DNA from 2 places in the Mesorhizobium sp. M0698 genome. Region 2 is predicted to be linked to the other one. Evidence: predicted binding sites of a transcription regulator. Region 2 holds the regulator's gene; the other holds the start of a gene.
The links. Region 2 encodes LexA, which represses DNA repair genes until DNA is damaged. Its sites were predicted from a motif close to TGTTCNNNNTGTGTTCNG; they were not measured.
Positions count from the first base shown of each region.

Region 1: a site for LexA is predicted at 2,466-2,483, ahead of NKI16_RS22330 (YifB family Mg chelatase-like AAA ATPase). Genes of this name have one in related genera too.

Region 1 is NZ_JAMYPQ010000012.1:66,145-82,156, reverse strand. It holds gene NKI16_RS22345 (glycosyltransferase) at 1-866, shown strand, start outside; gene NKI16_RS22340 (GtrA family protein) at 874-1,248, shown strand; gene gshB (glutathione synthase) at 1,467-2,408, shown strand; gene NKI16_RS22330 (YifB family Mg chelatase-like AAA ATPase) at 2,577-4,106, shown strand; gene NKI16_RS22325 (malate synthase G) at 4,357-6,528, opposite strand; gene NKI16_RS22320 (hydantoinase/oxoprolinase N-terminal domain-containing protein) at 6,793-8,820, opposite strand; gene NKI16_RS22315 (CDGSH iron-sulfur domain-containing protein) at 9,068-9,691, opposite strand; gene NKI16_RS22310 (hypothetical protein) at 10,119-10,493, opposite strand; gene NKI16_RS22305 (hypothetical protein) at 10,775-11,287, opposite strand; gene lepA (translation elongation factor 4) at 11,546-13,351, opposite strand; gene NKI16_RS22295 (TadE/TadG family type IV pilus assembly protein) at 13,510-14,595, shown strand; gene NKI16_RS22290 (DUF1223 domain-containing protein) at 14,775-15,485, shown strand; gene NKI16_RS22285 (hypothetical protein) at 15,565-15,885, shown strand; gene msrA (peptide-methionine (S)-S-oxide reductase MsrA) at 15,963-16,012, shown strand, end outside.
Region 2 is NZ_JAMYPQ010000011.1:158,716-174,727, reverse strand. It holds gene NKI16_RS21860 (ComEC/Rec2 family competence protein) at 1-2,037, shown strand, start outside; gene lexA (transcriptional repressor LexA) at 2,031-2,765, opposite strand; gene kynU (kynureninase) at 3,211-4,458, shown strand; gene NKI16_RS21845 (hormone-sensitive lipase) at 4,555-5,385, shown strand; gene NKI16_RS21840 (molybdopterin molybdotransferase MoeA) at 5,393-6,598, opposite strand; gene moaC (cyclic pyranopterin monophosphate synthase MoaC) at 6,598-7,104, opposite strand; gene trpC (indole-3-glycerol phosphate synthase TrpC) at 7,107-7,919, opposite strand; gene trpD (anthranilate phosphoribosyltransferase) at 7,924-8,934, opposite strand; gene NKI16_RS21820 (SurA N-terminal domain-containing protein) at 8,931-10,823, opposite strand; gene tpiA (triose-phosphate isomerase) at 10,966-11,733, shown strand; gene secG (preprotein translocase subunit SecG) at 11,897-12,349, shown strand; gene NKI16_RS21805 (L,D-transpeptidase family protein) at 12,549-13,670, shown strand; gene pyrG (CTP synthase) at 13,818-15,446, shown strand; gene NKI16_RS21795 (DUF1697 domain-containing protein) at 15,458-15,997, shown strand.

The sequences.
Region 1 (16,012 bases), on a different contig from region 2:
GCGATCTGACGGCGCTCCGAGCCCGCGCCGCCGGCGCCATCGTGGTGCGCGAGCCGCGCCAGGGCAAAGGCAATGTCGTGCGCCGCATGTTCGCCGACATCGAGGCCGACATCTACCTGATGGCCGACGGCGACGGCACCTATGCGCCGGAGGACGCGCCGCAACTGATCAACACGCTGCTGACCGAGCGCTCCGACATGGTGGTGGGCACCAGGCGCGGCGTCGCCAACGACGCCGGCAGGACAGGCCACGCCTTCGGCAACCGCATCTTCAACAGCCTCTACAAACGTTTGTTCGGCTCGGACTTTACCGATATCTTCTCGGGTTACCGCGCCTTCACCAGGCGCTTCGTCAAGAGTTTTCCCGCCGTTTCCGGCGGTTTCGAGATCGAGACCGAAATGTCGGTGCACGCCTCGCAGCTCAAATTGCCGGTCAGCGAGATCGGACTCGACTATGGCCGCCGGCCGGAAGGCTCCTCGTCGAAGCTGTCGACCTTTCGCGACGGCGCGAAGATCCTGTGGATGTTCGCCATGCTGATGAAGGAGACGCAGCCGCTGCGTTTCTTCGGCGCTTTTTCGGTGTTCTTCCTGGCATCAAGCCTGTTTCTGATGGCGCCGGTGCTGATCGAGTTCGCCGAAACCGGGCTTGTGCCGCGCATGCCGACCTGGGTTCTGTCGGTCGGCCTGCTGCTGCTGTCGATGCTGGCGGCGGTGACCGGGGTGATCCTCGATTCGGTGTCGCGCGGCCGCGCCGAGCAGAAGCGCATCTTCTATCTGTCGATGCCTTCCGGTCGCGTCGAACGTGAACGTGCAAGCGCGCTCGCGACTTTGAAGGCCGGACCGCGCAAGACCCCGCGCGCGGCCTAGAGCCTAAATGGGACGCCTCGCCCGCTTCATTGTCGCCGGCGGCATCGGCTTCGTCGCCGACGCGGGTGCGCTTTGGCTGGTGCTGGCGGCAACGCCGCTTGGCCCCTTGGCAGCCCGCATCATTTCGATCGGTTTTGCGCTGTCCGCCACCTGGCTGATCAACCGCCACCTGACCTTCTCGCCTTCCAGCCGGGGCATCGCGCATGAGGGCGCCCGCTACGGCGGCGTCGGCATTGCCACCAGCGTCGTCAATTATCTCGTCTATTGCGTCATGTTGTTCGCACTGCCGATGGTGTCGCCGCTCATAGCCCTTGCGGTCGCCTCGCTGGTCGCCATGGCGCTGTCCTTCCTCGGCTATTCCAAGCTGGTGTTCGACCGCTGAAGGCACATCGCGTTGGGATCTGCGCCAAGCGAAGCGCAGCCTCATCATGACCTTGGCCGATTGGCAGAGGCCGCCGATTTCCTTATATCGCTGTCGTCGATGCATCGGCCCGAAAAATCGGAATCGATTTTCGGAAAGCACGATGCATGGATTCAAGAAATGTTGGAGCGTACTTTGTGCGTCCAAGTGGATCGCTCCAAGTGCGCCGGAGAGCTGCCATGCCCCTGAAAGTCGCCGTCCAGATGGACCACATCTCCACCGTGTCGGTAGCCGGCGACACGTCGTTTGCACTGTCGCTGGAGGCGCAGCGGCGCGGCCACCAATTGTTCCACTACACGCCCGACCGGCTGTCGCTGCGCGACGGCAAGGTGTTTGCCCGTATCGAGGCGATGCAGGTCCGCGACGAGAAGGGCAATCATTATTCGCTGGGCGAAGAAGTCCGCACCGATCTTTCGGAGATGGACGTCATCCTTTTGCGGCAGGATCCGCCCTTCGACATGAACTACATCACCACCACGCATATTCTCGAGCGCATCCATCCGAAGACGCTGGTGGTCAACGACCCGGCCTGGGTGCGCAACAGCCCGGAAAAGATCTTCGTCACCGAATTTCCCGACCTGATGCCGGACACGCTGATCACCAAGGACCCTCTCGAGGTCGCAGCCTTCCGCAAGGAGTTCGGCGATATCATCGTCAAACCGCTCTACGGCAATGGCGGCGCCGGCATCTTCCACCTGCACGAGGCCGACCGCAACCTCGCCTCGCTGCTCGAAATGTTCGACCAGTTGTTCCGCGAACCCTACATCGTGCAGCGCTACCTCAAGGAGGTGCGGGCTGGCGACAAGCGCATCATCCTGGTTGACGGCGAGCCTGTCGGCGCCATCAACCGGGTACCGGCCGAGCATGATTCCCGCTCCAACATGCATGTCGGCGGCCGCGCCGAAAAGACCGAGCTGACGGCGCGCGAACGCGAGATCTGTGCCCGCATCGGCCCCGCGCTGAAGGAGCGCGGCTTCATCCTTGTCGGCATCGACGTCATCGGCGACTACATGACCGAGATCAACGTGACCTCACCGACCGGCATACGCGAAGTGCAGCGCTTCGGCGGCGCCGACATCGCCAGCCTATTTTGGGATGCCGTCGAGGAGAAGCGCAACTAGCGTACATTGCTTCTGGAAGCGGCCGCGTTCCGGACCATTGCAGCCGTGGCGCTCAGCTGTTCCCCAAATGTTCTTGCCTTCGCCGGAAATCTGTGGTTGTCTCCGGTGACGCCGTTCGCGGCATGATCGCAAAGGCTTGGGGCAAAAGCCTGCATCCGGGGTGAAGACATGGTGGCGCGGGTTCGCACGGTTGCTTTCCAGGGCATCGAGGCCGTGCCGGTCGACGTGCAGGTGATGATCGCGCCGGGCAAGGTCAACATGCACATCGTCGGGCTGGCCGACAAGGCTGTAGCCGAAAGCCGCAAGCGGGTGCAGGCAGCGCTGCATGCATCCGGCCTGTCGATGCCGTCGAAGAAGGTCACCGTCAATCTGGCACCCGCTGACCTGCCCAAGGAAGGCAGCCACTACGATCTGCCGATCGCCCTCGGGCTGATGGCGGCGCTCGGCGCCATTCCGGGCGACATGCTGGCCGGCTATGTCGTGCTTGGCGAATTGTCGCTCGACGGAACCATCGCCGCGGTGGCTGGCGCGCTGCCGGCGGCAATCGGTGCCAACGCCGAAGGCAAGGGCTTGATCTGCCCGTTCGCCTGCGGGCCGGAAGCGGCCTGGGCCGGCAAGGACTTCGACATATTGGCGCCGCGCAGCCTGATCGCCATCGCCAATCATTTTCGCGGCACGCAGGTTCTGTCACGGCCGGAAGCCGGCATCCATGCCGCGGCGCGCGACCTGCCCGACCTTGCCGACATCAAGGGCCAGGAGACCGCCAAGCGGGCGCTGGAGGTGGCGGCCGCCGGCGGCCACAATCTTTTGATGGTCGGACCGCCGGGGTCGGGAAAGTCGATGCTGGCGCAGCGGCTGCCGTCGATCCTACCGCCGCTGGCGCCCAGGGAATTGCTCGAAGTCTCGATGATCGCCTCGGTGGCCGGCGAACTCGGCGAAGGAAAACTCACCGACCGGCGGCCGTTCCGCGCGCCGCATCATTCGGCCTCGATGGCGGCGATGGTCGGCGGCGGGTTGCGCGTACGGCCGGGCGAGGCTTCGCTCGCCCATCACGGCGTGCTGTTCCTCGACGAGTTTCCCGAATTCTCGCCGCAGGCGCTCGATGCGCTGCGCCAGCCGCTCGAGACCGGCGACTGCATGATCGCGCGCGCCAATCATCGCGTTACTTATCCGGCACGTATCCAGCTGGTCGCGGCGATGAACCCGTGCCGCTGCGGCATGGCCGGCGAGCCCGGCTATCGCTGCCTGCGCGGCGACCGCTGCCGCACCGACTACCAGGCGCGCATTTCCGGCCCGCTGCTCGACCGTATCGATCTCAGGATCGAGGTGCCGGCGGTCTCGGCCAGCGATCTGATCCGGCCGGACCGGGCGGAGAAAAGTGCCGCCGTCGCACTACGTGTTGCCCGCGCCCGTACGATCCAGCGCGAGCGCTTCGAGCGGCTCGGCGCGACCGCCACCACCAACGCCCATTGCTCGCCGTCAGTCATCGAGGAGATCGCCATGCCCGATGCCGCCGGCCTGTCGCTGCTGAGGGATGCCAGCGAAAAGCTCGGCTTTTCCGCGCGCGCCTATCACCGCGTCTTGAAGGTGGCGCGGACCCTGGCCGATCTCGAGGCCAGCGAGACGGTCGGCCGCATTCATCTGGCCGAAGCGATTTCGTACCGCATGAGCTCGGAGCGGATGGCGCAGGCGGCGTAGCGTTTTCCCTCCCCCTGAGGGGAAGGTGGCCGCGAAGCGGCCGGGTGGGGTCGCCGGTGAGACGCTCGGCCTGTCGCATTTCGAAACCGACCGAGGTGCGGAGCGTTGCGATGCTCCTCCTAAGGCGCACCGTCAGAATTGGGTTGGCGCACTGCATTGGCGACCCCACCCGGCCCTTCGGGCCACCCCCCCTCAAGGGGGAGGGAGACGCCGGCGCTTACCCTTGGCCGGCGTGCATCGTGCTTTCGGTTCAGCCGTTATCCCGCGCCTTCAGCTCCAGCCGCCGCGCGTGCAGCACTGGCTCGGTGTAGCCGTTGGCCTGGACGCGGCCCTTGAAGACCAGATCACACGCGGCGAGGAAGGCGATGGACTTGTCGAAATCCGGCGCCATCGGCCGGTAGAGCGGATCGCCTTCGTTCTGGCGGTCGACGATCGCCGCCATGCGTTTCATCGTCTCCATGACCTGCTCGGGCGTGCAGACGCCGTGATGCAGCCAGTTGGCGATGTGCTGCGAGGAGATGCGCAGCGTGGCGCGGTCCTCCATCAGGCCGACGTCGTTTATGTCCGGCACTTTCGAACAGCCGACGCCCTGGTCGATCCAGCGCACGACATAGCCCAGAATGCCTTGCGCGTTGTTGTCGAGTTCCTTCTGGATGTCCGCCTGAGACCAGTTCGGCCGCACCGCGACCGGCACCGACAGGATGTCGTCGAGTTTTGCCTTGGGCCGGCTCTTCAGTGCCGCCTGCACGGCATGGACGTCGACCTTGTGGTAGTGCGTGGCGTGCAGGGTTGCCGCCGTCGGCGACGGCACCCAGGCGGTGTTGGCGCCGGCCTTGGGATGCGCGATTTTCTCGGCCAGCATCGCCGCCATCAGGTCGGGCATCGCCCACATGCCCTTGCCTATCTGGGCGTGGCCGGCCAACCCACATTCCAGCCCGATGTCGACGTTCCAGGCTTCGTAGGCGGCAATCCAGGCGGCCTGCTTCATGTCGCCCTTGCGGATCATCGGGCCGGCTTCCATCGAGGTGTGGATCTCGTCGCCGGTGCGATCGAGGAAGCCGGTGTTGATGAAGACGACGCGTTCTTTCGCGGCGCGGATCGCCTCCTTGAGGTTGACGGTGGTGCGCCGCTCCTCGTCCATGATGCCCATCTTGAGGGTGTTTTTGGGCACGCCGAGCAGCGCCTCGACACGGTCGAAAATCTCGACGGCGAAGGCAACTTCGTCGGGCCCGTGCATCTTGGGCTTTACGATGTACATCGAGCCGGCGCGAGAATTGGTGCGGCGCCCGTTCACGCCGATGTCATGCAGCGCGATCAGCGCCGTCAGCGCCGCATCCATGATGCCTTCCGGCACCTCGTTGCCGTCGCGGTCTGATATCGCCGGATTGGTCATAAGGTGGCCGACATTCCTGACCAGCATCAGCGAGCGGCCGGGCAAGGTCAGCGTGCCGCCATCCGGCGCGGTGTAAGTACGGTCGGGGTTGAGCCTTCGGACAAAGCTCTTGCCGGCCTTGGTGATCTCTTCCGCCAAGTCGCCCTTCATCAGGCCGAGCCAGTTGCGGTAGACCAGCACCTTGTCCTGCGCATCCACCGCGGCGACCGAATCCTCGCAGTCCTGGATGGTGGTCAGCGCCGATTCCAGCACGACATCGGCAATGCCGGCCGGATCGGTGCGGCCGATCTGGTTGTTGCGGTCGATGACGATTTCAATGTGCAGGCCGTTCTTGACCAGCAGGACGGCTTCGGGGTCGGCGGCATCGCCGCGATAGCCGGCAAACTGTCTGAGGTCGGCAAGCATGGTGGCGCCGGCACCCTCGCCCAGCCGCAACATGCCATTGGCGACCGAAAGCCCGTTGACGCCGGCCCATTTGCCTGTCGTGAGCGGCACCGCCTCGTCGAAGAAGCTTTTCACCCAGGCGACGACCTTGGCGCCGCGCGCCGGATTGAATTTGTTGCCTCGCTCGGCGCCGTCCGTCTCCGGGATGGCGTCGGTTCCGTAGAGCGCATCGTACAGCGAGCCCCAGCGCGCATTGGCGGCATTCAGCGCATAACGCGCGTTCATCACCGGCACCACCAGCTGCGGCCCGGCAACCAAAGCGATTTCCGGGTCGACATTTTCGGTGGTCACGCTGAACGCCGGCCCCTCGGGCAGGAGATAGCCGATCTCGCGGAGGAACGTCTTGTAGGCCTCCATGTCGACGGGCGCGCCATTGTCGCGATACCAGCGGTCGAGCTTGTCCTGCATGGCATCGCGCTTTTCGAGCAGCGCCCGGTTTTTTGGCGAGAGATCATAGACGATCGCCGAAAAACCGTTCCAGAATGCCTCCGCCTCGATGCCGGTGCCCGGCATCGCTTCGTTCACGACGAAATCATGAAGCTCGCGGGCAATCCGCAATCCGGCGATCTCGACGCGATCAGTCATCAGGGCTTCTCCAGGGCTTGGCCGGCTTGCCGGCCTCGGGCCTTTGACATGGCAAGGTTGTAGGGTCAACTCGGCCTAAGGTGAAGGTAGGGCGTTTTCGCTGCCGATCTCCCCCCTTGAGGGGGAGATGGCCGGCAGGCCAGAGGGGGTCGCCTCGCGTGGAGTGCAACCTCTTCTTTGCACCAAATCGCGTCGCGCTTCATGCGAGGCGACCCCCTCTGTCGCCTTCGGCGACATCTCCCCCTCGGGGGGGAGATTACGCGCTCACACCGCAATCCTTGGCCGTCCCGACGCCACCGCCACGACATGCGCCTCGATGAACATGCGCTGGCCCTCTACGGTGGAGACGCGGAACTCGCTGGCGATTTCGATCTCGGCGCTGTCGGTGCCGGCGTCCTTAGCCCGCCCGGCGGCAATCGCGCGCACATCCTTCTCCGCCGCGGCGATTGCCGCCGCCTCGTCGTTGAAATCGCGCACGCTTTCACCGGAAGCAACGCGGAACAGCCCTTCCTTGGGCTGGCTGACCCGCGCCTCGGCCGAAACCCGGACCTGGCCGACGACGGCGCCGAGCGCGTTGGCGACATCGGTATCCTGCGGCACCACGCATCGATTGCCGACCAGCTCGGCCAGGCCGACATAGTGCAGCGGCGCCGAGGCGCCGAGGCCGATGACCGGACGGTCGAGCGCGACGCTGAGCCGGGCGATGCCGGGATGCGCGTCGACGGCGCGCTGGACCAGGGCATGGGCGACGGTCGCCGCGCCATCCAGCCCGTCCTCGGCAAAGGCGGTCTCGAGGATGACTTCCGCCGACAGGCGGGTCAGCGCGGTCAGCACCCGTTCCGAGATCGCCTCCGGCGAGGCGGCGATGAACTGGCCGCGGCCGTCGCGCCTGCGCGCGAACAGCTCGGCACCCAGACGCGCCGCGGCCGCATCCCAATTGGCCTGCCTGCCCAGCACATGCGCGGCGTCCGACGGCGTGAAGCCGGCGACATGCACCAGCCCGCGCGACACCAGCCGGTTCAAGGTGGCGTTCTGGGCGTTCGAGGTCAGCAATCTGTCGAGAGCCTGCGGCACGGCGCCGATCAGCTCGTAGAGCTTGGCTTCGGCGCCGGTCAGTCCGGCCGCCAGCCGCTCCGGCACGCCGGTACGCACCGCCAGGCGGCCATCCATGCGGCCGGGATTGGGCGCGCGCAGCTGGCGCTCGAGCTCCGCCGTGACGGCCTCGCCATGCATCAAGCCGGCCAGCGCCAGCGGCACCAGGCGGCGCGGGCCGAGCAGGATTCTCGGATTGAGCGCGCCGTCCTCCAGCGCCACTTCGGAATCGCCGCCGAGGCCAAAGGTGCGCATGGCGACGGCCTCGACCATGGTGCGGAACCCGCCGACGGTGGCGCCTTCCGGATCAAGCCGCGGCCGGCCCTTGTCGAGCACGGCGACGTCGGTGGTGGTGCCGCCGATATCGGAGACCACGGCATCGTCGAGGCCGGTCATGTGGCGGGCACCGACGAGGCTGGCGGCGGGGCCGGACAGGATGGTCTCGATCGGCCGCTGGCGGGCAAAGGCGGCCGAGACCAAAGCGCCGTCGCCGCGCACCACCATCAGCGGGGCGGCGATGTTGCGCGCGGCCAAAAAGCCTTCGGTTGCCGCGACCAGCCGGTCGATCATCGAGATCAGCCTGGCGTTGAGCAATGTCGTCAGCGCCCGGCGCGGGCCGCCGAGCTTGGCCGACAGTTCGTGGCTGGCGGTGACCGGCAGGCCGGTCCTGTCGCGGATCAGGTTCCGCGCGCTTAGCTCATGCGCCGGGTTGCGGGTGGCGAAATAGGCGCAGACGGCAAAGCCGGACACCGAATTTTCCAGTTCCGGCAAAGCTGCCTCCAGCCCGGACAGATCGAGCTTTGCCGCATTGCCATGGACATCGTGGCCGCCGGGGCAGAACACCACCGGGTCGGTGCCAAGCGCCGCCTTTAGCCCGTCGCGGGCAAGGTCGCCCTCGGCAAAGCCGATCATCACCAGCGCCACGCGGCCGCCCTGGCCCTCGACCAGCGCATTGGTGGCTAGCGTCGTCGACATCGACACCAGTTTGATCGCTGCCGGGTCGGTGCCGGCCATTTCGAGCACCGCATCGACCGCGCCGGAGATGCCGACCGCCAGATCGTGCCGTGTCGTCAGCGCCTTGGCCTTGGCCAGCACTTTTCCGCCGGGGCCGCCGGCTTCCGACCACAGCACCGCGTCGGTATAGGTGCCGCCGGTGTCGATGCCGAGGAACAGGGGTGGCGATTTGATGTTGGCGGTCATTGGCGGGTCCGGAGAATTGCTGCCCCGCCCCTTAGCCGATACGGGCCGGGCGATAAAGGCACGAGCGCTGGGCCAAGGCAGCGTAATCTCCCCCCTCGAGGGGGAGATGGCCGGCAGGCCAGAGGGGGTCGTCTCGCGTGGAGCGCCGGCATTCTCTGGCCGCGATGGCGTTGGCGTCAGGACGTACCGACCCCCTCTGTCGCCTTCGGCGACATCTCCCCCTCAAGGAGGGAGATAGCGGCGCCGCCTACCCCACAAACCCCACGCGCTTGTGCGAGCCATCGCAGAACGGCTTGTTGGCGGAGTGGCCGCAGCGGCAGAGGAAGGCGCGTTGCGTACGGTCGACCGTGTGGCCGGTGCCGGTGACGATTTCGACATTGCCTTCGAGCTTGAGCGGGCCGTTGGTCGTCGGCGTCACCGTCAGCGGGCCATTCCGCACCTCCAGCGCCGGCGTGTCCTTCAGCGCCGGCTCGCCGGTGGCGGTGAAGCCCGATTTGGCGTGGCTGCCATCGCAGAACGGCTTGTTTTCCGAGGCGCCGCAGCGGCAGAGCGTGGCGCGGTAAAACGTTTCGCCGCCCAACACGATCTCGGCATGCAGCGCAAGCGGACCGTTTTCCCTTATGCGCACAATGTTGACCACCGGCGGCTGTTCCTGCGGCCCGCCATCCTTGCGGATATAGGTGATGGCGCCGGACGGGCAGGCTTCGGCGAGCGCCACGATCTTCTCGACGCTGGCCGCCTCCGGATGGATCCACTGGCCGGGCGCGTTGGGCACGAAAACATGCGGATCGCCAAGCACGCAATTGCGCGAATGGATACAGCGGCGCCCGGAAAAGCCGATATCGATCTTTTCGCCTTCGACCACTGCCATGGATGGGGTCTCCTGTCGGACTACGCTATGGCCACGGTCAGGACGACGTCAAGGTAGCATTCTCCCCATCGTGAGGGCCGACCTCGGGTGCGGCGGGGAGGGATTCGCATTTTTTGCTCACCGCGCCACATTTTGTTCTTGCTTTGTGCCGGCAGCTATGCTACTAATTTGGGTATGGTGCCAATTGGCTCCAACGACCCGCCTGCCGAGGCGGGTTTTTTGTTTCAGCTTTGAAATTCCGTTGCCGGCCTGCACTCGCGGGACGGCCCTCTCCCCCCTCGCGGGGGAGATGGCCGCGCAGCGGCCAGAGGGGGTCGGCACGACCGGACTCGGCCTACTGCTGCAGAACAGGTTGGCGCTCTATGCGCGGCGACCCCCTCTGTCGCCTTTGGCGACATCTCCCCCTCAAGGGGGGAGATCTGCCACGTCACGGAACCAGATCGATTTCCTCGGTCTCGCCGCCACTGCAGGTGTAGCAGCAATCGTCGCACTTTTCCGTATTGCCGGGGCCGACGCCCCAATAGGTATTCTCGTCGCCATCGACCCAGGCGCCGTAGCAGATCGATTCGCCGTCCTTGCAGGACAGCGGGATCGCCTTGGTCTCGCCGTCATTGAGATAGTAATCCTGATTGTTGCCCGGCCAGACATGGTCGCGGTCCTGGCTGTAGAGCTCGACGCGCATGGCGTTCGGATGGCTGTTCCTGATCTCGAAAGTGACATCGCCGGCATGCGCGACGGGCGCAAACAGCATGACAATGAACAGCGACGCGGCGACGCGGCGCGCGAAAGCGTAAGACGACATGATGATTTCCCCCCGGAATGACACGGCCTGCCCGGCCGCGACGGGAACATGGCATGGCGGCGGGATGGGTGGAAGAGGTGATTCCCGCATTTGCGCTCCGCGTGACGCGCGAGGTTGCCAAGGAAGACCCCTCTCCGGTTTGCTTCGCAAACCACCTCTCCCCACTTCGTGGGGCGAGGAATGCCAATCACCGAAGCCTCACAACACCTGGGTTCCTCGCCCCCACAAAGTGGGGGAGAGGTGGCCGCGAAGCGGCCGGAGAGGGGGCGGTCCGACTGGACTCAACGCCCGGGCTTCAGCAGCGTCCAGATCCAGCCGATGAATGTGAGCACCAGAAAGGGATATCCGGCAGCAGGCAGCGGCGCCGAGGTCGGCAGCAAAGGCGCCCCCCACAGGATCAGGCCGGCCGACACGACAAACAGCACGGCGGCCACGACAGCCGTGAGCCGCATCCACAGCGCGAAGGTTTTCGGCGCGCTGACCATGACCAGCGCCGCCGCCCAAAGCGAGATACCGCCGACATAGGAGGGCACGCTGGCCTCAAGCCCCGCCGCATTGCCGGAGAGCAGCAGGCTTTCGCCGGCGAGAAAGGTCAGAAATCCGGCCGCCACGCAGTCATTGCCCAGCCGCTGATATTTCATCGTCAGCAGCGCGGTCGCCACCACGAGCGCTACGCCGTCGATTGTCCAGAGCGTTTCGCGAAGGGGCGCGCTCTCGACGAAGGTGCCGGCGAGTCCGAAAGCGCCGCCCATGGCGAGGCCGATCGCGGCGACGATGTCCAGAGTGGAGCGCATGTGATGTCTCCCCCGAAGCCGCAAGGATACTTCAAGGCGGGACATTCTCCAATGATGGTCCGCTGTCCTGAAGGGTCGCAATGGCCGGCGCGTATCCAGCTTGCTGACCTGTCGCACGCTTCTGCCCAATCTTCACCATGCAGCTTCAGCGCCGCGCTGGCGGGGGGCCCGCTGCCTCCGGCAGCTCCCCCGCTTTCGAAGCCTGCCATCGATTCACTGGATCGATGGCTTGGCGCGCTGTGCGCGCCAACCGGCTTCTCAATCCCCCATCTTCAGCGCCTGGATAAACGCCTCCTGCGGGATATCCACCTTGCCGAACTGCCGCATCCGCTTCTTGCCCTCTTTCTGCTTGTCGAGCAGCTTGCGCTTGCGTGATACGTCGCCGCCGTAGCATTTGGCGGTGACGTCCTTGCGCAGCGCCGAGATGGTCTCGCGGGCGATGACCTTGCCGCCGATCGCCGCCTGGATCGGGATCTTGAACAGATGATGCGGGATCAACTCCTTCAGCTTCTCGCACATCTGGCGGCCGCGCTTTTCCGCCGCCGTGCGGTGGACCAGCATCGATAGCGCGTCGACCGGCTCCTCATTGACCAGGATCGACATTTTGACCAGGTCGCCCTCGCGATAGTCGGTCAGGTGATAGTCGAAGGAGGCGTAGCCCTTGGAGATCGACTTCAGCCGGTCGTAGAAGTCGAAGACGACTTCGTTGAGCGGCAGGTCGTAGATCAGCATGGCGCGCTTGCCGACATAGGACAGGTCGGCCTGGATGCCGCGCCGGTCCTGGCAGAGTTTCAGGATGCCGCCGAGATAGTCGTCCGGGGTGAGGATGGTGGCGCGGATCCACGGCTCCTCGATGGCCGAAATCTTGACCACGTCGGGCATGTCGGCCGGGTTGTGCAGTTCCTTGACCGTGCCGTCGTTCAACAGCAGGCGGTAGACGACGCTAGGCGCGGTGGCGATGAGATCGAGATTGAATTCGCGCTCCAGCCGCTCCTGGATGATTTCGAGATGCAGCAGGCCAAGGAAGCCGCAGCGATAGCCGAAGCCGAGCGCGGCGCTGGTTTCCATTTCAAAGGAGAAGGAGGCGTCGTTGAGGCGCAGCTTGCCGACGGCGGCGCGCAGATCCTCGAAATCGGCGGCGTCGACCGGGAACAGGCCGCAGAACACCACCGGCTGCGCCGGCTTGAAGCCGGGCAGGGCCTGTGCCGTCGGGCGCTTGTCCTCGGTGATGGTGTCACCGACGCGAGTGTCGGCGACTTCCTTGATCGAGCCGGTGAAGAAGCCGAACTCGCCGGGGCCGAGCTCGTCGACATTGATGCGGGCGGGCGTAAAGACGCCGGTGCGCTCGACCAGGTACCTGGCGCCGGTGCCCATCATGCGGATGGTCTGGCCCTTCTTCAGCACGCCGTCGATGATGCGGACCAGCACGATAACGCCGAGATAGGCGTCGTACCAGCTGTCGACCAGCATCGCCTTCAGCGGGGCCGCGATGTCGCCCTCGCGCGGCGGCGGCAGATCGTTGACGATCGCTTCGAGCACGTCGGGAATGCCGAGGCCGGTCTTGGCCGAAATCAGCACGGCGTTGGAGGCGTCGATGCCGATCACCTCCTCGACCTGTTCGCGGATGCGCTCGGGCTCGGCGGCGGGCAGGTCGACCTTGTTCAGCACCACGACGATCTCGTGGTTGTTGTCGATCGCCTGGTAGACATTGGCCAGCGTCTGCGCCTCGACGCCTTGCGAGGCGTCGACGACCAGCAGTGAACCTTCGCAGGCGGCGAGCGAGCGCGACACTTCATAGGCGAAGTCGACATGGCCGGGCGTGTCGATCAGGTTGAGGATATAGTCCTCGCCATTGTTGGCGCGGTATTTCAGCCGCACCGTCTGCGCCTTGATGGTGATGCCGCGCTCGCGCTCGATGTCCATCGAGTCCAGCACCTGCTCCTTCATGTCGCGCAGCTCCAGCCCGCCGGTCGACTGGATCAGCCGGTCGGCAAGCGTGGATTTGCCATGGTCGATATGGGCAACGATGGAGAAGTTGCGGATGTTTTTGATCGGCGTGGTCATGCGGCGCGCTTTAGCAGGGGCACGCTACATCGGCAAGCGGCGGGGCGCGGGTGCGGCGGCGGGGCGGCAAAGTCGTTAAACTTTGATCCATGAGATTAGAGCATAGTTCGCGCCCGGCGTGATAGCCCACTGGCCATCGCCGTTTCGGGGGGATCGGAATGCCGTTGTCAGCACGCAAATTTCTCAGATCGGTGAGCGGCTCGTTCGCGCCATTGCTCGCCATCTTGCTTATCCCGATGGTTGCCGCATTGGGTTTTTCCATCGACTATACCTCTGCGGTTTCAACCAGGGCATCGATGCAGAACGCCCTCGATGCAGCGTCGCTGTCGATCACGACGCTTTCGACGGACACCTCACTGGCGGACCGCCAGGTAAAACTGCAGGAGGCATACCTGGCCAATGGCGGGCAAGGCACGGCCAAGCTCGACAGCTTCGTCGTCGCCACCGACGGCGCCGCCAGCATCAAGGCTTCGGCCGGCTTTGCCATGCCGACGAATTTCATGCAGATCGCCAGGATCAACACGGTGCAGATCGGCGTTGCGTCGGCAGTGACAAAGCGGCCGGCATTGGTGCAAGCCACGTTCAAGGTCGACAAGATCTCTGGCTGGTGGGACAAGACGGTGACGCTCTACGGCACCAAACCAGGTGACGCGGCGGCCAACAAGCTGATGAGGATCTCCTACGCGTACAACAGGTTTGGCGATCCCAAAGGCTACGGGACGTCCTCTGTTTACACGATCAACGGAACGACGGAGACGCTGGTCCAGAAACAAGTATGCACGACCGTCACGGTGACCAGCTTCTATGGCTTGCCCACCGGCACAATCACTCAGATCAGCGGTACCAGGAAATACGCAACCACCTGCGTCAACACGATGTATCCCGCGACCGGCGCCGGTGCGGTGATCGACGTGAAGGACATGGATAACCTGTCTCTGGAGATGAAGATTCCGAATCCCAATCCTGGTCTTGGCGGCGGCTATCTGGCCTCGGGCACGAAAGAAACCCTGCGATCGGACGATCCGGCCACGTCCGACCGATTGTTTATCGACAAGGTCAAGACGCTGGCCAATACGACTGTCGACATCTTTGAGGCCGTGCCGTGCGGCATCACCAGCAGTCAAGCGTGGGAAGATGGCGGATCACTTACCAACAACACCATAGACGATGCCGATTTTTCCTATTTTGTGACCGGCAAGTGCGCGTTCAACAAGCGGCCTTCGGAAACCGTGCTCACACAATAGGGGCGACTTGAGTGCCGATCTCCCCCTTGTGGGTCCTCAAGGGGGGAGATCGGACATCCCCTCGGCTCTCGCTAATGCTCTAGGAACTCGGACTTCTCCTCAATCACGAAGCGGTGATGCTGTAACGAACCGTGTGTCGGCGGCGAAGTGTGGACATGGAACCGCACAGGAGAACAGCGATGACCGGATCGGAACGAAGCACAGCCCTGATGGGGCTCGCCGCGGCACTGTTTTCCGCGACTGTGCTGTCGGCAACCAGCGCGGCCGCCGGCCAGACGCTGACCGTCGTAGAGCTGTTCACCAGCCAGGGCTGCTCGTCCTGTCCGCCGGCCAACGCCAATCTGATCAAGGTCAAGGACCGGCCCGGCGTGCTGGCGCTGTCCTTCAACGTCACCTACTGGGACTATCTCGGCTGGAAGGACACATTCGGCAAAGAAGAATTCACGCAGCGCCAGGTCCGCTATGAACCGTCGCTCGGCCGTTCCGGCCCGTTCACGCCGCAAGTGGTGGTCAACGGCAGGGCCGATGCCGTCGGCGCCAGGCCGGGCGAGATCGAGCAGCTGATTTCGAGTGGCGGCCACGCTGACGGACCTTCGTTGTCGCTCGCCGGCGGAAAGGTCAGCATCGGCGCCGGTCCGGTGCCCGGCGGCAGGGCCGATGTCTGGCTGGTGCGTTACGGCAAGGGCGTCGTCGAGGTGCCGGTGGCGCGCGGAGAAAACACCGGCCGCACGCTGCCGCACGCCAATGTCGTGCATTCGCTGACCAGGCTGGGCAGTTGGACCGGCGACGCCACCGCACTGCCGCTGCCGGCGGCGACGGGCGGCCTCAGCACAGCGGTGCTGGTGCAGGTGCCGGGCGGCGGGCCGATCCTCGCTGCCGCAGCGAATTAGAACCCGTTCCGAAATTTGCGCAACGCCGCAGCGGCGCCGCTGCATGCCGTCAACCCCTGCCAAACCCTAGGAGATCATCATGACCAATCCTTTGACCAATCGCCCGACCCTGGCGGCACTCGCCTTCGCACTTTGCTCGACGGCGCTGTTCGCAGGAGGCGCGGCGCGGGCCGAAGATGCGATGAAGCCGGCGAACGCCATGGCAACAAACGCCATGAAACCGGCAACGGACGCAATGAAGCCGGCCGGCGCCATGGCGGCTGACGCGATGGCCACGACCGCGATGAAGGCGACAGATCCGATGAAGGCCGACTGCATGGCCAAGGCCGCCGCCGAGACGGACGCCATGAAGAAAGCCGAAGCGACCAAGGCCTGCGATGCCATGGCTCCGGCCAAATAGGCGATGCGCACAGCAATGTGAGAGCCCGGCGGACCTATCCGTCGTATAATCCACACCAGCATCATGGGAGATCAGACATGACCGGAGCCCTGAAACGATCGTCGAATTTCGCAAAAGCAGCACTTGC
Region 2 (16,012 bases):
CTGTGCTTCATGGTGGCGCTGCTCTGCGCGCTTGGCGTACTTGCCGCCAAGTTCGAGACATGGCGTGTCGGAACGCATATGCTCGGCTCCGAAATCTCGACGCGGCTGACGGGTCGCGTCGTATCGTACGAGCCCATGGCGAGCGGCCGCATCAGGCTGACAATCGATGTGATCTCAACGGCCAGGCCGACACTGCGCTACATGCCGGAACGGGTCCGCGTTTCGGCGATGAAGATACCGGCTGAGCTGACCGCCGGTTCCGAGATCACCGGCTATGTGCGGCTGCTGCCGCCGACCGGCCCGGTGCGGCCCGACAGCTATGATTTCTCCTTCGACAGCTATTTCGCCGGTATCGGCGGCAGCGGCTTTTTTCTTGGCAATCCGAAAGTCGTGTCGTCGGGCAGCATGCCGCTTGGCGCGCAGCTTTCTTCCGCGATCGAAGACGCGCGCGAATCCATCGCCGACCATATCCGCAGCCGCATCGGCGGTGCCGAGGGCGAAATTGCTGCTGCGCTGATCGTCGGCGTGCGCGCCGGCATTCCCGAGGAGATCAACGAAGCGATGCGGCGCACCGGCATCTACCACATCATCTCCATCTCGGGGCTGCATATGGCGTTGGTCGCCGGCACCATCATGGCGCTGCTGCGGGGTGCCTTTGCGCTGTTTCCCGATTTCTCATCGCGACGGCCGGTCAAGAAATATGCCGCGGCCGCCGCGCTTTTTTCGATTGCGGCCTACCTCGTCTTTTCCGGCATTGTCGTGGCGGCCGAACGCAGCTTCATCATGCTGGCGGTGATGCTTATCGCCGTGCTGTTCGACCGGGCCGCGCTCACCATGCGCAACCTGGCGATCTCGGCCATCGCGGTCATCCTGGTGTCGCCGCACGAGGTGGTCGGTCCGAGTTTCCAGATGTCCTTCGCCGCGACGGCGGCCCTTGTCGGCGCCTATGCAGGCTGGTCCGATTACCGCGCCGGCAGGGCCACCACGCCGCCGCCGCGGCGGTCGCCGCTACGCTTTGCCACTCGAAAGGTCCTGCTGGGCATGTGCGGTCTGGCGATGACATCGATCATTGCAGGGAGCGCCACGGCGCTTTTCGCCATATGGCATTTCCAGCGCGTGGCGCCGCTCAGCCTGTTCGCCAATCTGGCCATCATGCCCATCGTCTCACTGGTCGTCATGCCCTTCGCCGTTCTCAGCGCGCTGGCGATGCCGTTCGGTGCGGATGGCCCTTTCCTCTATGTCATGGGCAAGGGGCTGACGGCGATGATCGCCCTGTCCGGGTGGATCTCGGAGCGCTCGCCGATCGATGCGGTCGGGCTGATTTCGCTGAGATCCGTCCTTCTGGTGACGATCGCCCTCGTCATTGCCAGCATGGCGACGACGTGGCTGCGGCTGGCGGCACTTCCTTTTGCGCTCGCCGGCTTGCTGACGACAACGCAGACACGCATACCCGACGTATTGGTCTCGGAGGACGCACGGCTGGTGGCGCTGCCGATCGGCAGCGGTGAACTCGCGGTCAACCGGGCACGCCCGAATGAGTTCGCCATCGACAATTGGAAACGCGCGCTCACATCAGAGGCTATCGTCGCGCCGGAAACACCTGGAAAGAACGACCCGCAATTCGACATTGCCGATCCGGCCGACCTACCGCCGGGCATGCCGTTCATTTGCACGGACGGCCTCTGCCTTGCCAGGCATCCATCCGGCGCGATCATCGCGCAAGCCAAGGACCGCGATACTGCGCGGCCAGCCTGCGCCTTTGCCAGCTTGATCGTCATCGACGACGCCACCGCCCATAACCCCTGCTACTACGACCGGCTGGTCCTCGTCGTCACCAAACGGCAACTGGCGCGCGCGGGAAGTGCCGCCGTCTACTTCGATCCACAAGCGGCAACGCGCGCCGAAATCCGTTTCGCGGTCGAAAAATCATACCGGCCCTGGCACGTGCAGCGGAAATTTTCACGCGCGGCACGGGGCCTGCCGCCATACCGCAGGGCCGACAACCCCAAAGCCGGCGCCAAGGGCGGAGCTCAGTAGCGGCGGATCAGTCCGACGAGCTTGCCCTGCACCTTGACCCTGTCTGGTCCGAAGATGCGCGTCTCGTAGGCCGGATTGGCGGCTTCCAGGGCGATCGAGGCGCCCTTGCGGCGGAACCGCTTCAGCGTCGCTTCCTCCTCGTCGACCAGTGCCACCACGATCTCACCGGGGCTCGCCGTATCGGCATTGCGGATGATCACCGTGTCGCCGTCGAAAATGCCGGCCTCGATCATCGAATCGCCTTTGACCTCGAGCGCATAATGCTCGCCGCCCATGATCATATCCGGCGGCACCGAAATCGAATGCGTCTGGTGCTGGATGGCATCGATCGGCACACCGGCGGCGATGCGGCCCATCACCGGGATCGAAACGGCGGCGACGACATCGTCGTCATTGCCGGCTGCAGGGACGCGCGACGATGTCGGCTTGCCCTGCCGAGGGGCGCCTTGCCCAAGACTACCCTGGATGACACTCGGCGAGAACTTGCGTGCCGCATTGAGGCCGGGGGCGATCGAGTCAGGCAGGCGCAGCACCTCCAGCGCACGGGCCCGGTTGGGCAAACGGCGAATGAAGCCGCGCTCCTCCAGCGCCGTAATCAGCCGATGGATTCCCGATTTGGAAGCCAGGTCGAGCGCCTCCTTCATCTCGTCGAAGGAGGGCGGAATACCGCTTTCCTTCAACCTTTCGTGGATGAACATAAGCAGTTCGTGTTGTTTGCGTGTCAGCATAGCGACCCCCAACAGAATCAGAAAAACAAACCCAGAACAAACACTATCTGTTCCAGTTGTGTTCCGCAACTGTTTAAAGTTTAATGAATGCGTTAAGGCTTGGGAAACAAACCACGCCCCTACCGGAATGCCGCATTTTCACCGTCGCGAGCGTCATCCCCTTGATTCTGCTTTCGTTTGCGCCTTCTGGCTTCCCAGAAGGCAGCACTGACATCGGCCGTCGGTCGGCAAAAGGCACGGAATTGAACCCGTATCGACTGTGCGGTCTGGTCAATGCACCGTGAACGAAACGAATTCAAAACGCCAACCTCGGGTTAAGTCCCGGTTTCCACCGCCTGGTCAGGCTGCTTCTCGCCGGTGGAGCCTTGCTGCGCGCAACCAGGTAATGGAAGAACAGTCGATGCGTGTCCGGCGTTGCGTTGGATCTTGGGGGAGCAGACAAATCATGACAGGAATTCCCGATCTCGTGGCCATAAAGGCGATGGATGCCGCGGATCCGTTGCGCGCGATGCGCGACCGCTTTGTGTTGCCGCAAGGAGTGATCTATCTCGACGGCAATTCGCTAGGAGCTGCTTCACGTGCCGCTTTCGATGAACTGCACAAGGCCGCGACCGAAGAATGGTCGCATGATCTCATCCGCGCATGGAACACGGCCGGCTGGTTCAACATGCCGCTTGAACTTGGCGACCAGCTCGGGCGCCTGATCGGTGCCGCGGCCGGCCAGACGGTGGTCTGCGACACGACATCGGTCAACATCTACAAGCTGCTGCACGCCGCCATGGCCATGCGACCGGAGCGGCAGGTCATCGTCGCCGAGGGCGATAGTTTTCCGACGGACCTCTACATGGCTGAGGGTGTGGTTTCGACGCGAAAAGATACGCTGCTGCGCCTCTCGGGGGTCGACGCGCCGACCATCGAAGAGCTGATCGACGAACGCACCGCCGTGGTGCTGGTCAACCACGTCAACTATAAGTCGGGCGAACTGCGCGACATGCCGGCGCTGACGCGCAGGGCTCAGGAAGCCGGGGCGATGATCGTCTGGGATCTCTGCCACACCGCTGGCGCGATGCCAGTCGAGCTCGACAAGGCAAACGCCGATTTTGCCGTTGGCTGCACCTACAAATATCTGAATGGCGGCCCGGGCGCGCCTGCCTTCATCTATGCGGCTGAGCGGCATCTTTCCTACATCCAGCAGCCGCTCACCGGCTGGTGGGGCCATGCACGGCCCTTCGCCTTCGAGCCAGGCTATGCGGCCGGCACCGGCATCCGCCGGTTTCTGTGCGGCACCCAGCCGGTCCTGTCGATGCGCACGCTGAAGGGCGCGCTCGACATCTGGAACGATGTCGACATGACGGCGGTGCGCAAGAAGAGCATCGCGCTGGCGGATCTGTTCATCGAGCTTGTCGAGGCAAAGTGCGGCACTTACGGGCTCACGCTCGAAAGCACGCGCGATGGGGAAAAACGCGGCAGCCAGATTTCATTCATGCATGAGCATGGCTACCAGGTCATGCGCGCGCTGATCGAACGTGGCGTGATCGGCGATTTTCGCGCGCCATCGACCATGCGCTTCGGCTTCACCCCGCTCTATGTCGGCTATGCCGATGTCTGGCAGGCCGTCAAAGTGCTTGAGGATATCCTGCGCACCGGTGCGTGGAAGGATGCGCGCTTCGCCATCAAAGCAGCTGTCACTTGAGATTGATGCGAGAGCTGGAATCGTGAGGCTGGCGACGACGTGCCGCGCGATGCTCACGGCTACGTTGCAAGGCCATATTGCCAGGGAGGGCGCAGGGTGTTCGAACGTCACATTGCCGATTGGGACAACGCCTATGCCAACGGCGCCAACATAGCCGGCAGCGATCGCTGGCCGGCGGCCTGGATCGAGCCCGCGCGGGTTTTCCGCGACGTGCTTTCGACCGAGGGCAGGGCGCGGCTCGACATGGCCTATGGCGACAACCCACGCAACCGGCTCGATCTTTTCCTGCCGGCCATCAAGCCCAAGGGACTCGTGGTGTTCGTTCATGGCGGCTACTGGATGGAATTCGACAAGAATTTCTGGTCGCATCTTGCCGCTGGCCCTGTTGATCGCGGCTATGCGGTGGCGATGCCGTCCTACACGCTCTGTCCGCAGATACGCATTGGCGGCATCGTCAAGGAAGTCGGCGCGGCGATCGGCAAGGCGGCGGCGATGGTCCCAGGGCCGCTGATGCTGACCGGGCACTCGGCCGGCGGCCATCTTGTTAGCCGGATGGTTACGGCGACGACGCCGCTGGCGCCCGAAGTCGTCCGGCGCGTTCGTCACGTGGTGTCGATCTCGGGGGTGCATGATTTGCGCCCGATCATGCGCACCGGCATGAACAAGACGATCGCGATCGATGAGGCCGAGGCGCAGGCCGAAAGCCCGGTGCTGCTGCGCCCGATGGACAAGGCCCGCCTGACCTGCTGGGCCGGCGGCGGCGAGCGCGCCGAATTCCTGCGTCAGAGCGCGTTGCTGGCCAACATCTGGATCGGCCTGGGTACCGCGACCAGCTCGGTCGTCGAGCCTGACCGGCATCATTTCAACATCATCGACGGTTTGGCCGATCCAGACCATCCGCTGACCCGGACCTTGATCTCGGAGTGAGGCAGGTTCAGCGTAGCATCAGCACGTCGCAGGGGGAGCCCGCCGCTGCGGCAGGCGCGAACGGCGCGCGAACGATCAGCCCGTTGGCATCGGCCAGCATTTTCAGCATCGAGGAGTCCTGGATGCCGAACGGCGTCGCCACGAGCGTACCGGCGTCATCTATGACAACAGCCCGCACATAATCTTGCCTGAGATCGTTGGCCGGCATGGCGGCACCGAGCCGTGCCCGACGTATATCCTGCTGAAAGGCGCGGCCGCCGAGCCGCGCCAGCAGCGGCTTCAGGAAGAGCTGAGTGCAGACCAGGCTTGCCACCGGATTGCCGGGCAGGCCGATGCAGCGAATGTCTCCCAGCCGCCCGAACATCAGTGGCTTGCCCGGCCGCATGGCGATCTTCCAGAAATCGAGCGTCATGCCTTGCCCGGTCAGCACGTCATGCACGAAGTCGTGGTCACCGACCGAGGCACCGCCCAGCGTGACGATGACGTTCGCGCCAGCCTTCACGGCCTTTTCAACCAGCGCAGCGATCGCCTCCCTGCGGTCCGGCGCGATGCCAAGGTCGAGCGCGCGCGCACCGACCGACTGTGCGGCAGCGGCGACACCATAGGCGTTGGAGGAGATGATCTGGTCGGGGCCAAGATCGCTGCCCGGCGGCAGCAATTCGTCGCCGGTGGCGATGATGGCGACCAGCGGCCGTTTGACCACGCGCACCTCGGGGTGATTGGCCGATGCCGCCAGCGACAAGGCCGCCGGGTCGAGCAGGCGGCCTTTGGGCAGCAGGACATCGCTCTTGGCGAAATCGAGCCCGAGGCGGCGGATGTTGCGCCCCTGCACCGTCGGTTCCGTCACTTCGACGCTGCCGCCACCGAGATCGCGGACGTTCTCCTGGATGACGATAGTGTCGGCGCCTTCGGGAAGCGGCGCGCCGGTAAAGATGCGCACGGCCTGCCGCTGCTGCACCGTTCCGGCAAAGCCGCGTCCGGCCGGCGCCATGCCGACCACCGAAAGCTTTGCCGGTACGGACGCGATATCGGCCGCCCGCACGGCATAGCCGTCCATGGCGGAGGCGTTGAACGGCGGCTGGGTGCGGAGCGCCACAACCGGCTCCACCAGCACGCGGTCGGCGGCATCCAGCAGTGCGACGCGTTCGCCCGGCAGCGCTGCTGCGCCGTCCAGCAGGCGCTCGAGCGCCTCGGCAACTGGGACCAGCGCCATTATCGGCCTGCCTCGGTGGCCCCGTCTCCGGTGATCTTGTAGTCGCCGGATTTGCCGCCGGTCTTTTCAACCAGCCTGATGCCGGAGATGACCATGGCGCGGTCGACCGCCTTGGCCATGTCGTAGATGGTCAGGCAAGCGACCGAGACGGCACTCAGAGCCTCCATCTCAACGCCGGTCTTGCCGGTGACGCGGGTCAATGCTGTCACCTTCAGGCCGGGCAGCGCGGCGTCCGCCTCGATATCGACAGATATCCTGGTCAGCAGCAGCGGATGGCAAAGCGGGATCAGTTCATGCGTCTTCTTGGCCGCCATGATGCCGGCAATGCGCGCGGTGCCCAGCACGTCGCCCTTCTTGGCGTCGCCGGCGAGGATCATGTCCAGCGTCTCGGGCCGCATCGCGACAAAACCTTCTGCGACTGCCGTGCGCACCGTCTCAGCCTTGTCGCCGACATCGACCATGTTGGCTTCGCCCTGCGCGCCAAGATGGGTGAGGGCGGCCGCCATCCTCAAACGACCTCTGCCGGCGCCTTGCCCGTCAACAGCAGGCGCGTTGCCGCGGCCACGTCCTGCTGGCGCATCAGGCTCTCGCCGACCAGGAAAGTCGCAATGCCGCTCTGCTCCAGCCGGCGGCAATCGTCGTGCGAAAAGATACCGCTCTCGCTGACCAGATGGCGGTCGGCCGGCACCATCGCTACCAGCCGCTCCGAGGTCTGTAGGCTGGTTTCGAAGGTCCGGAGATTGCGGTTGTTGATTCCGATCAGCCGCGACGACAGCTGCAGCGCGCGTTCCATTTCAGCCTCGTCATGCACTTCGACCAGCGCGTCCATGCCGAGCCCGAACGCTGTCGCTTCGAGTTCTCTTGCCAACGCGTCGTCGACGCTGGCCATGATGATCAGGATGGCATCGGCGCCCCATGCCCTGGCCTCGTAGACCTGATAGGGGTCGAACAGGAAATCCTTGCGCAATGCAGGCAGCTCGATGGCAGCGCGCGCAGTGGTGAGGAATTCGGGCGCGCCTTGGAAGGAGGGTGCGTCGGTCAGCACCGAAAGGCAGGCGGCACCGCCCTTCGCATAGGCCCTGGCCAGCGTCGGTGGATCGAAATCGGCGCGGATCAGGCCTTTGGATGGGCTAGCCTTCTTGATTTCGGCAATCAGCGCGAACCTGCCGGATTTGCGCTTTGCTTCAAGGGCGGAAAGAAAGCCGCGCGGCGCGTCGGCATCCGTCGCCCGTGCCTTGATCTCGGCGAGCGGCACGCGCGCCTTGGCCGCCGTGATCTCGTCGCGCTTGTAAGCCTCGATCTTGCGCAGGATGTCGGACATGGTTTTAACCGTTCGAAATTTCGATCAGCCTGTCGAGCACTTTCAGCGAGCGGCCGCTGTCGATGGCCTGCGCCGCCGTTACCATGCCGTCGGCGAGGGTCGTCGCTTTGCCGGCCACCACCAGCCCGGCGCCGGCATTCATCAGCACCGTATCGCGAAAGGCGCCGGCTGCGCCGCCCAGCATGTCGCGCAGTGCCTGGGCGTTGTGGGCGGCGTCGCCGCCGCGCAACTCGTCCTTGGTGTGCCGCTTCAGTCCGACGGCTTCCGGGGTCAGCGTAAAGCTGCGGATCTCGCCGCCGGCCAGTTCGGCGACAAGTGTCTCGCCGGTGGTGGTGATCTCGTCATAGCCGTCGCCATGGACGATCCAGGCATGGTCGGCACCAAGTTCCTTCAACGTTTCTGCCACCGGCATGATCCATTCGGGCAGGAACACGCCGACCATCTGCCGTCTGACACTCGCCGGATTGGAAAGCGGGCCCAGCAGGTTGAAGATGGTACGGGTTCCGAGCTCGACCCGGGTCGGGCCGACATGCTTCATCGCCGGGTGATGCGCCGGCGCGAACATGAAGCCAACGCCGGCCTCGTGGATGCAGCGGCCGATCGTCTCCGGAGGGATGTCGATCTTGACGCCCAATGCGATCAGCACATCGGCGGCGCCGGTCAGCGAGGACAGTCCGCGATTGCCGTGCTTGGCGACGGGCACGCCGCTGCCGGCGATGACGAAAGCGGATGCGGTCGAAATGTTGACGCTGTGCGAATTGTCGCCGCCGGTGCCGACAATGTCGATGGCGCCCTCGGGGGCTTCGACACGCAGCATCTTGGCGCGCATGGTGGCGACGGCGCCGGCGATCTCGCTGACGGTCTCACCGCGCACGCGCAATGCCATCAAGAAGCCGCCGATCTGGCCAGGGGTAGCATCGCCGGACATGATGATGTCGAAGGCCTCGCGCGCCTCCTCGAAGGAAAGAGCGCTGCCGGCGGCGACCTTGGCGATGTGGATCTTCAGCGCGCTCATCTGGCCAGGGCTTGGGTTACGGCCGCCTGATCGATGCGGACGTCATATTGCGTCTGCAACTGCGCCACCAACTGGTCGAGCAGGTCGTCGGACATGCCGGAGGTGAAGGACTTCTGTGCGTCCTCGGGTACTGAGCTGGCATCGGCCCCGGCAGGCTCGAACACCTCGGCAACCTTGAACAGGATTTGTCCGTCGCCCGTAGGTGAGGGGATCAGCCCGGTGCCGCCTTCGCCGACGCCGAACATCGCGGCGGCGCCTTCCTTGCCGAAATCGACGTCGTCCGCATCGCGCTTGACGCCGCGCTTGGTCTGCTTTTCGAGCTTGAGCTCACCGGCGATCACCTCGAGCGTGGCGCCAGCCTTGAGACGCTTCTCGAGCTCCTGTGCTTTTGCGGTGAGCCGTTTGGTGGTCTCCGCCGCGGTCCAGTCGGCCACGACCTTCTGGTGGACTTCGTCCAATGTGCGGTCGCGGGCAGGCGTGATCGCGCTCACGTCGTAGAAGACGAAGCCGTTATCGGCGGTGGTGAGGCCTTCATTGTCGGTTCCGGGTTCGGATTCGAACACCGCCTTGATGAGTGCCGGCGATTCCGGCAGGTCTTTGACGATGCTTCCATCCGGCCGTTGGCCGGTGCGGTCGATGGCATCGATGGTGACGACCTTCAGCTTCAATTTGGCGGCTGCCTCGGCGAGCGAACTGCCCGAGGCGCGCGTATCCTCGTAATTGTCGTGCACGTCCAGCAAGATGCGGCTTGCCTCGCCCAGTGCCAGGTCCTTGCGGATCTGCTCGGATACTTCGGCCAGCGGCTTCACCACTTCCGGCTTGATCTCGGTGACGCGCAGCAGAACGGGACCAAATGCGCCTTGTACGACCGGGCTGACCTCATTGACGTTGAGCTTGAAGGCAGCGTCGGCGACCGCCTTGTCGGCGATCTTGTCCTTGGCCAGCGTGCCGAGCAGCGTGTCGGCCGGCGTCTTGCCTTCGGCAGCGACGATCTTGTCGAAGGTCGCGCCGGTCCTGAGCGAATCGAGCGCCGCCTTTGCGGCATCAGGTGTCTTGAACACAAGCTGCTCGATGGTGCGCATCCCCGGCGTGGTGTAGCGCGCCTTGTTCTTATTGTAGTCGTCGCTGACCTGTTGGTCGGTCACCGCGCTCAAATCCATGATGTCTTCCGGTTCGAGCCTGACATAGGAGAACTTACGGTATTCGGGCGCGGCGTAGGTTTTCTTGTTTTCCTCGAAATAGGCCGAAAGCGCGCTGTCGGACGGCGCTTCTATCGGTTCGACCAGCGATTTCGGCAAGGTCAGGTAGTCGATGGTGCGATCTTCGCCGCGATAGAGCGCGACCGCCTTGAAGAATGTATCCGGGGCCTTGAGGCCGTCCGAAACCGCCTCGACGATCTGCTGGCGGACCGCGACCTGGGCGCGGTTCTTCAAATAGTCTTCCGGCCGCATGCCGATCTGCCGAAGCAGGTACTCGAAGGTTCTCCTGTCGAAGCTTCCGGCAGGCCCTTTGAACGCCGGGTCTTCACGCGTCAGTTCGGCGAGCCGGTCCTTTGACAGGCCGAGTCCGAGCTTGCGGGCCTGCTCGTCGAGGACAGCGCCCGACACGAGTTGCGCCAGCACCTGGTTGTCGATGCCGAGCGCCGTCGCTTGCTCACGGCTGATGCGCTGGCCGAATTGCTGCGACATGACGCTGAGCTGGCGATCGTAGGCGAGGCGGTATTCGTTGATCGAGACCTTGGTGCCTCCGGCCGTGATCACGGCATCATGGCCGGCAAGACCGCCCATCAGGCGGCCCGAGATGCCCCAGACGGCGAAGCTCAACACCAACAATGATAGCAGCAGTTTAGCGACCCAGGTCCCCGCCGCGCTTCTCAACATACCAAGCATGAGTACTTCCGATTTTTGCGCATTTCGCATGCGCCGAGTCTGAAACAAGCGCAATAGCGCCCTTCCTGCCCACTGTCGATTGCTTTGTGGCCTGATTTTGATAGTGAGGGCCAGCTGGAAATTGCCCGGAGAAACAAATCCCATGACGCCTGGAATCCGCCCGCTCGTCGCCGGCAACTGGAAAATGAACGGCACTAGCGCCTCGCTCAACGAGCTCAGGATGATCGGCAACGGCTTCATGAGTGGGCTCGACGCCGAGACCGAAGCGGTGGTCTGCGTGCCAGCGACCTTGCTTGCGCACGCCGCCGAGATTCTGTCGCGCACGCCGGTGCGGGCCGGCGGAGAGGATTGCCACACCGAGGAAAGCGGCGCCTATACCGGCTGCATTTCGGCCGAGATGCTGAAGGATGCAGGTGCCAGCCATGTCATCGTCGGCCATTCCGAATGCCGCGCCGATCGCAAGGAGGACGATGCCTTGGTCCAGGCCAAGGCCTCCGCCGCATGGCGCGCCGGGCTGGTGGCCATCATCTGCATTGGTGAGACAAGAGCCGAACGAGAAGCAGGAGCCACGCTCGACGTGCTGTCGCGCCAGGTCGCTGGCTCGGTCCCGCCAAACGCCACGGGTTCCAACACCGTCATTGCCTATGAGCCAATATGGGCGATTGGGACCGGCTTGACCCCGACCGCCGCCGACGTCGCCGAGGCACATGCGCATATCCGCGAAGAACTGGCACGGAAGCTCGGCAATACGGCGGCCAAGATGCGCATTCTCTACGGCGGCTCGGTCAAGCCGTCCAACGCCGTCGAGTTGCTCGGCGTCAGGAATGTCGATGGCGCGCTGGTCGGCGGCGCCAGCCTAAAGGCGGCGGACTTCCTCGGCATCGCGGAAGCCTATCGAAACATCGCTTGATACAAGGGCTGCTTGCTGCATTTGAGCGGACGGCCGGCGCCGAAATCGTTGCAAAGGACGCATTGCTTCCCATATTCCGGCCACGGGCTTGGAAATGCCGTCAAAGCATTGTATTGAGCCGCCTCCAAATCAGCGGCCGCACAAGGCCTTGCCAGGGTAAATTATGGAAACCGTACTGATCGTCGTCCACCTCATGGTCGTGCTCGCGCTTGTCGGCGTGGTGCTGCTGCAGCGCTCCGAAGGCGGCGGCCTCGGCATCGGCGGCGGATCGGGCTTCATGACCGCGCGTGGCGCCGCCAATGCGCTGACGCGGGCGACGGCGATCCTGGCTGCCGCTTTCTTCGTCACTTCGCTGACACTGTCGATCGTTGCGCGCTATGGCGAGAAGCCGATCGACATTCTCGATCGCGTGCCGGCGACCTCGGACGGAGCAGGCAAGGGCGTACTCAACCAATTGCCTGGAACCACGACGCCGACGCCGCCTTCGGGCACCACGGCGCCGACCCCGCCGTCCGGCAATGGCGCGGCAACGACGCCGCCGGCAACCGCTCCGGCGACGCCGCCAGCGACAAACGGCGCCACCGCGCCGGCCACGCCGCAGGTCCCCAACCAGTAATAGGGCAACTTATGCCGCGATCTGTTGTCGTTTGAACACAGTCGCGGGAAATGCCGCATGATCACGAAGATTCGACTGCGCCTCACGCTTGAGGCGCTTCCGGCTAATCGATTATACGTTGCACGCGGCATTCTCGGCGTCCTTGGGGGGCGCCGGGCGACGCCGTGGGCAACAAGCATTGAACGATCGGATCTTCCCCATGCAGCTTCGCAGCTTCATTTTTGCCGGCCTTTGTGCCGTGCTCAGCCTAGGTGCGCCCGCTTACGCGGCCATGCCGACGGCAAACTCGGCCCACAAAGCCGCAACAACAACCGACGTCGTCAAGGTCGCTGCCAAAAGCGATGCAGCGCAATTGAAGCTTCTCAAGAAGAAGAAAGATCCGACGCCGGACGACCTTGCGCAGATCCGCAAGATCGAAGCCAAGATCGCAGCCGACAAGGAAGCCGCTCGCGCCAAGGCACTCGAAGCCAGGAAGCTGGCGATGCGCGAGGCGGCGAAAACCAAAGCCGATGCGGAACGGCAGGCGTTCCTTGCCAAGAAGAGCCAGCCGCTCGCAACGGCCAAGGTGGCTGACGCCACGCCGGCCAAGAAGAAGACCGTCAACATCATCGAACCGATTACGCCCATTGCGCCGATCCAGTCGGCCGAGCCGATCCCGGCCGAGGCCATGAACGTTGCGCTGACCGGCAACAATGGCGAGTTGCGCAGCGAACCGGTCGGGCAGAAGCCGCAGAGCGTCGGGCTGTTCGCGGGACTGTTCGGCGGCACATCCTCTTCGTCGATGTCGCTGCTTCCGGAAACACGCGCGCTCGACGCCGCGCTCGAAAGGAAGCAGGCCAAGCGGCAGTTCAAGGTCAAGGCGGAATTCGTGCCGCAGGAGGTCGAATTCACCGGCTACAACCCCGGCACCATCGTCATCGATACCAGCGCCCGTCGTCTCTACCTCGTCGAATCATCGTCAACCGCCCGCCGTTATGCCATCGCGGTCGGCCGGGAAGGCCTGCAGTTCAAGGGTACGGTTGCCGTCGGCGACAAGCAGGAATGGCCGCGCTGGATTCCGACGCTGGACATGCAAAAGCGCGAACCCAAGCACTATGGCCAGTACAAGGACGGCATGCCCGGCGGCGGCGACAATCCGCTCGGTGCGCGCGCCATCTATCTTTACGACGGCAAGAAAGATACCCACCTGCGCATTCACGGCACCATCGCGCCGCAGTCGATCGGAACCAGCGCCTCCAATGGCTGCTTCCGCATGATCAACGAGCACGTCATGGACCTTTACCGCCGGGTGAAAGTAGGCACCAAAGTCGTCATCATCTGACGCTTTGACAGATCGTGCCAAAAGGGCCGGCCTCGCCGGCCCTTTTGTTTTGATACGCCAACGACCAGAGCGCCTTCTTGGGAAAAAGCCTTCGCGGCGGTTTTTTCTCTGGCGGAATCAATTCGGCCGCGTTAAGCGATGACTCCCATGGCGCGATATGTATTCATCACAGGCGGCGTGGTTTCCTCACTTGGAAAAGGCATTGCTGCAGCGGCCCTTGGGGCTCTCTTGCAGGCGCGGGGCTATCGCGCACGCATCAAAAAGCTCGATCCCTATCTCAATGTCGATCCCGGCACGATGTCGCCCTATCAGCACGGCGAAGTCTTCGTGACCGATGACGGGGCCGAGACCGATCTCGATCTTGGCCATTATGAGCGCTTCACCGGCCGCTCGGCCAACCAGCAAGACAACATCACCACCGGCCGGATCTATAAGAACATCATCGAGCGCGAGCGGCGCGGCGACTATCTCGGCGCTACCGTGCAGGTCATTCCGCACGTCACCGACGAGATCAAGAATTTCGTCCTCAACGGCAATGACGACTACGATTTCGTGCTGTGCGAGATCGGCGGCACCGTCGGCGACATCGAAGCGATGCCGTTCCTGGAGGCGATCCGCCAGCTCGGCAACGACCTGCCGCGCAACAACGCCGTCTACGTCCACCTGACCTTGATGCCTTACATTCCGACGGCAGGCGAACTGAAGACCAAGCCGACGCAGCATTCGGTCAAGGAGTTGCGCGGCATCGGCATTGCACCCGACATACTGCTGGTCCGCGCTGACCGGCCGATCCCCAAGGAAGAGCGCAGAAAGCTGTCGCTGTTCTGCAATGTCCGCGAAAGCGCCGTCATCCAGGCGCTCGACGTCCCGCATATCTACGACGTGCCGATGGCCTATCACAATGAAGGGCTGGATTCGGAAGTGCTGGCGGCCTTCGGCATCGATCCGGCGCCGAAGCCGCGCATGGAACGGTGGCAAGCGGTGTCCAACCGCATCCACAATCCGGAAGGCGAAGTGACCATTGCCGTCGTCGGCAAATATACCGGCCTCAAGGACGCCTACAAATCGCTGATCGAGGCGCTGTCGCATGGCGGCCTCGCCAACCGGGTCAAGGTCAAGCTCGACTGGATCGAAAGCGAGATATTCGAGAAGGAAGACCCGGCGCCGTGGCTGGAGAAGGTCCATGGCATTCTCGTCCCCGGCGGTTTTGGCGAGCGCGGCTCGGAGGGCAAGATCCTGGCGGCGAAGTTCGCGCGCGAGCGCAAGGTGCCGTATTTCGGCATCTGCTTCGGCATGCAGATGGCCTGCATCGAGGCGGCGCGTTCGCTGGCCGGCGTCGAGCGCGCATCATCGACCGAGTTCGGTCCAACCGAGGAGCCGGTCGTCGGCTTGATGACCGAATGGCTGAAGGGCAACATGCTGGAAAAGCGCAGGGAAACCGGCGACCTTGGTGGTACCATGCGGCTCGGTGCCTACCAGGCCGACCTCGCCAAGGGATCGAAGATCGCCGAGATCTATGGCGATACCCAGATTTCCGAACGCCATCGCCACCGCTACGAGGTCAATGTCGACTACAAGGAGCGGCTCGAGGATTGCGGCCTGGTGTTTGCCGGCATGTCGCCGGACGGCGTGCTGCCGGAAACGGTCGAATATCCCGACCACCCCTGGTTCATCGGCGTGCAGTACCATCCCGAGTTGAAAAGCCGGCCGCTCGATCCGCACCCGCTGTTTGCCAGCTTCATCGAGGCGGCGGTAGAGCAGTCGCGGCTGGTCTAGACTAGCCGCCCATGCAAACTTACGTCGCGCTGCTCTACAGCATTGTCCTGGGCGAGGGGCGGCGGGTCGTCATGTCCGATCTGAAGGCGATGGCCGAAGGCCTGGGTCTGAATAACCCGCGCACGCTGGTAGCGACCGGCAATCTGGTCTTCGAGGCGCAAGAAACAGAACTTGCGGCATTGGAGCAGCGGCTGGAGGCGGCGTTCGCAAACACTTTCGGCCGCCACGTCGACATCATCGTGCGCCGCGCCGACGGCTGGCTAAGGCTGGCGGCCGGCAATCCGTTCCCAGCTGAATCGGCTGAGACCGCGGACCAGGTGGCGGTGCGCGTGATGCGAGCGCCCGTTCCCGCCGAGACCGCGGTGGCGCTTGAGGCATATGCCGGCAAGGACGAGAAGCTGCGGATTGTCGGCGGCGACATCTGGATCGTCTTTTCCCGCGAGATGCCGAGTTCGCGGCTGCTTGCGGCGGTGAGCCACAAACGTCTCGGCATCGGCACCTCGCGCAACTGGAACACAGTGCGCCGCCTGGCCAAGATGGTCGCAGAATAAACGGGGCGGCTCGCG